2 regions of the Streptomyces sp. NPDC025273 genome follow, and region 1 is predicted to be linked to the other one. Evidence: predicted binding sites of a transcription regulator. Region 1 holds the regulator's gene; the other holds the start of a gene.
What was found. The regulator HrcA, encoded in region 1, represses chaperone genes, less so after heat shock. The targets are predictions, from matches to a motif close to TTNGCACTCNGNNNNNCNGAGTGCNAA.
Positions count from the first base shown of each region.

Region 1 (2,397 bases):
AGACCTCGCCGCGGCCGCGGCACATGTCACAGGTCTGCGCGGAGGTGCCGGGGGCCGCGCCCTCGCCACTGCAGGTCGTACAGACGACCGCCGTGTCGACCTGGATGTCCTTGGTCGTGCCGAAGGCCGCCTCGTTGAGGTCGATCTCCAGCCGGATCATGGCGTCCTGGCCGCGCCGGGTCCGCGAACGGGGCCCGCGCTGGCCGGCGTTGCCGAAGAACGCGTCCATGATGTCGCTGAAGTTGCCGAAGCCGCCGGCTCCGAAGCCGCCCGCGCCGCCGCCACCGCCGGAGGCGGACAGCGGGTCGCCGCCGAGGTCGTAGACCTGCTTCTTCTGCGGGTCCGACAGCACCTCGTAAGCGGCGTTGATCTCCTTGAACCGCTCCTGGGTCTTCGGATCCGGGTTGACATCCGGGTGCAGCTCGCGGGCGAGCCTGCGGAATGCCTTCTTGATCTCGTCCTGAGATGCGTCGCGGCGCACGCCGAGTACGGCGTAGTAGTCCGTGGCCACTTACGACTCCGCCAGGATCTGTCCGACGTAACGTGCCACTGCGCGTACCGCTCCCATCGTTCCGGGGTAGTCCATGCGGGTCGGTCCGACCACGCCGAGTTTGGCGACTGCCTCGTCGCCCGAACCGTAGCCGACCGCGACGACGGACGTGGAGGTGAGGCCCTCGTGGGCGTTCTCGTGCCCGATCCGTACGGTCATGCCTGAGTCCGTGGCCTCACCGAGCAGCTTCAGCAGGACGACCTGTTCCTCCAGCGCTTCCAGCACCGGCCGGATCATCACAGGGAAGTCGTGCCCGAAGCGGGTGAGGTTGGAGGTGCCGCCGATCATCAGCCGCTCCTCCGTCTCTTCGACCAGAGTTTCGAGAAGGACGGAGAGCACCGTCGAGACGGTCCCCCGGTCCTCGTTCTCGAAGGACTCCGGCAGGTCCTGCACCAGTTGCGGAACGTCCGTGAAACGGCGTCCGACGACCCGGCTGTTGAGCCGGGCCCGCAGATCGGCGAGAGAGGTCTCGCCGAACGGGGCGGGGCAGTCGATCATACGCTGTTCGACCCGGCCCGTATCCGTGATCAGTACGAGCATCAGGCGGGCCGGAGCGAGCGAGAGCAGTTCCACGTGTCGCACCGTCGAACGGGTCAGCGAGGGGTACTGCACGACGGCGACCTGCCGGGTCAGCTGCGCGAGCAGCCGGACCGTGCGGCCCACGACGTCGTCGAGGTCGACCGCGCCGTCGAGGAAATTCTGGATGGCCCGGCGCTCCGGCGAGGACAGGGGCTTGACGCCCGCGAGCCTGTCGACGAAGAGCCGGTATCCCTTGTCCGTGGGGATGCGCCCCGCACTGGTGTGGGGCTGGGCGATGAAGCCCTCGTCCTCCAGCACGGCCATGTCGTTGCGGACGGTGGCCGGGGAGACCCCGAGTCTGTGCCGCTCCGTGAGCGCCTTGGAGCCCACGGGCTCCTCGGTGCCGACATAGTCCTGGACGATGGCGCGCAGCACTTCGAGTCTGCGTTCGCTGAGCATCGCGCACACCTCCAGCTGTGGTTCTCCGGTGTCTGTCTGGCACTCTGTGCGTTCGAGTGCCAGCAATCCCCCCGGTCAGTGTACGGGGGCGGGGTGGGGCCGGGGCAAGGGCGACCGGCCACGCTGTCGCGGGAGTGCGCAGGTCGTTGCCGATAGCGTTGCCTCATGGACGCCTCTTGGGAAGACTTCGGCTGGGAGCGGTTGGGCAACGGTACGGGACGCCGGCGCCTTCCCGTCTGGGACGCGACCGCCGCTCTGGTGGCGGGAGCGGACGGTGTGCTGCTCTACGACACGGGTTCGACACTCCGCGAGGGGGCCGAGCTGCGGGCCCAGGCGGAGGCCCTGTTCGGCCGGAGGGTGACGCATATCGCACTGAGCCATCCGCACTTCGACCATGTGCTGGGCACCGCCGCGTTCGCCGGGGCGGAGGTCTACGGGGCGGTCGGCACGGCGGAGCTGCTGGGTCACGGGGCGGCGGAGCTGCGTGCGGACGCGGTGCGGCACGGCATGAGCGAGGAGGACGCCACCGCGGCGACGGACGTGCTCGTGGCGCCGCACCACCAGGTGAGCGGGGAGTGGACGCTCGACCTGGGCGGCGGGCTCCAGGTGCTGCTGGCCAACGTGGGCCCGGGTCACACCGGCCACGACCTCGCGGTGCTGGTGCCGGGATCCCCCGTCGTGGTGCTCTGCGGCGATCTGGTCGAGGAGTCCGGCGAGCCGCAGGCAGGCCCGGACGCGGTCCCGTCGCACTGGCCGGCCGCACTGGACCGGCTGCTGGAGCTGGGCGGCGAGGACGCGCTGTACGTGCCGGGGCACGGCGCGGTGGTGGACGCCGCGTTCGTACGGGCGCAGCGCGACCGGCTGGCCAC
Region 1 is NZ_JBEZYP010000001.1:543,513-545,909, reverse strand. It holds gene dnaJ (molecular chaperone DnaJ) at 1-511, opposite strand, end outside; gene hrcA (heat-inducible transcriptional repressor HrcA) at 512-1,528, opposite strand; gene AB0F38_RS02250 (MBL fold metallo-hydrolase) at 1,694-2,397, shown strand, end outside.

Region 2 (2,397 bases), on a different contig from region 1:
CCGAGGGTTCCGCCCGACCGCGTGGTGAACATCATTGCCCCCTCCGCGAGAGAAGCGGAGGGGGCAATTCTGCAGGGTTGAGCACGGTACAGTTGGGGAAGCCCCCTCAGCTGCCCGTGCCGCCCGCATATGAGAATGCGCCCGGTCGCGACAAGAAGCAGCCAAAGTACGTGAACTCTTTGCGGCATAAGTGGCCTTTGCCCGGCCCGACTTGCCCAGGAACATCACGGGTCCTCCCCATCCGGGTGTTCAGGCGTGCCCAGAATTCTCGTCCGATTGACCTGTTGCAGAGGGCAGTTGGGCAGATACATTCAGCCGCGGTCGACGCGTTCCGGCGCACGCCACCCTCTCCTGTCGGAGGGTGAGTTCTGACCCGGGCCCGCGAAGTGCGGACCTGCGCAAGGGCCAGTAATAGGGGAGTTAGGCATGGCTCAGGGCACCGTCAAGTGGTTCAACGCGGAGAAGGGGTACGGCTTCATCGCGGTCGACGGTGGTGCGGATGTTTTCGTCCACTACAGCGCGATCCAGATGGACGGGTACCGCACCCTCGAAGAGGGTCAGCGAGTTGAATTCGAGATCTCGCAGGGCCAGAAGGGGCCGCAGGCGGACATGGTCAAGCTCGCCGTCGGCTGAGCTCGGCGCGGTCGGCCAACGACACTACTCACGCACGCAGGGTCCGTACCTCCGAAGAGGGGGGTACGGGCCCTGCGTGCGTCCGTGTGCCCCCTCGCCGCTGTCCACGGACGGGGGTGACGCTTGCACTCGCAGGGGTCGAGTGCTAATCATTGGCGTTAGCACTCTCCAGGTGAGAGTGACAGAACTTGGACCGGGCCGGTGAGGCCCGCAGGCTCTGTGGGGCAAGGAACCACAGAGCACGCTGGCCGTCCGTCGCGGGCGCCTCTCGGTCCGGAGAAATCCACCCCTGTCCGGGAGGACCACTTCACATGGCCAAGATCATCGCGTTCGACGAGGAGGCACGGCGCGGTCTCGAGCGCGGGATGAACCAGCTCGCCGACGCCGTCAAGGTCACCCTCGGCCCCAAGGGCCGAAACGTCGTCCTCGAGAAGAAGTGGGGCGCGCCCACGATCACCAACGATGGTGTTTCCATCGCCAAGGAGATCGAGCTCGAGGACCCGTACGAGAAGATCGGTGCGGAGCTGGTCAAGGAGGTCGCCAAGAAGACGGACGACGTCGCCGGCGACGGTACGACCACCGCCACCGTTCTCGCCCAGGCGCTCGTCCGTGAGGGCCTGCGCAACGTCGCCGCGGGTGCCAACCCGATGGCTCTCAAGCGTGGCATCGAGAAGGCCGTCGAGGCCGTCTCCGCCGCTCTGCTGGAGCAGGCGAAGGACGTGGAGACCAAGGAGCAGATCGCTTCGACGGCCTCCATCTCCGCCGCCGACACCGAGATCGGCGCCAAGATCGCCGAGGCGATGGACAAGGTCGGCAAGGAAGGCGTCATCACCGTCGAGGAGTCCCAGACCTTCGGTCTGGAGCTCGAGCTCACCGAGGGTATGCGCTTCGACAAGGGCTACATCTCGGCGTACTTCGCCACCGACATGGAGCGTATGGAGGCGTCGTTCGACGACCCGTACATCCTGATCGTCAACTCCAAGATCAGCAACGTGAAGGACCTCCTTCCGCTGCTGGAGAAGGTCATGCAGTCGGGCAAGCCCCTGCTGATCATCGCGGAGGACGTCGAGGGCGAGGCCCTGTCGACCCTGGTCGTCAACAAGATCCGTGGCACCTTCAAGTCCGTCGCCGTCAAGGCTCCGGGCTTCGGTGACCGCCGCAAGGCCATGCTCGGCGACATCGCCATCCTCACCGGTGGCACCGTCATCTCCGAGGAGGTCGGTCTCAAGCTGGAGAACGCCGGCCTGGACCTGCTGGGCACCGCCCGCAAGGTCGTCATCACCAAGGACGAGACGACGATCGTCGACGGTGGCGGCGACAGCGACCAGGTGCAGGGTCGCGTCAAGCAGATCCGTGCCGAGATCGAGAACTCCGACTCGGACTACGACCGCGAGAAGCTCCAGGAGCGCCTCGCGAAGCTGGCCGGCGGCGTGGCCGTCATCAAGGCCGGCGCCGCCACCGAGGTGGAGCTCAAGGAGCGCAAGCACCGCATCGAGGACGCGGTGCGCAACGCCAAGGCCGCCGTCGAGGAGGGCATCGTCGCCGGTGGTGGCGTGGCTCTGCTCCAGGCCTCGGCCGTCTTCGACAAGCTCGACCTGACGGGCGACGAGGCCACCGGTGCCAACGCCGTCAAGCTCGCGCTGGAGGCCCCGCTCAAGCAGATCGCCGTCAACGGTGGTCTCGAGGGTGGCGTCATCGTCGAGAAGGTCCGCAACCTGCCGATCGGTCACGGCCTCAACGCCGCGACCGGCGAGTACGTGGACA
Region 2 is NZ_JBEZYP010000005.1:307,486-309,882, reverse strand. It holds gene AB0F38_RS12175 (cold-shock protein) at 427-633, shown strand; gene groL (chaperonin GroEL) at 945-2,397, shown strand, end outside.
Region 2: groL (chaperonin GroEL) is a predicted target of HrcA. The motif match lies at 756-782, and genes of this name have one in related genera.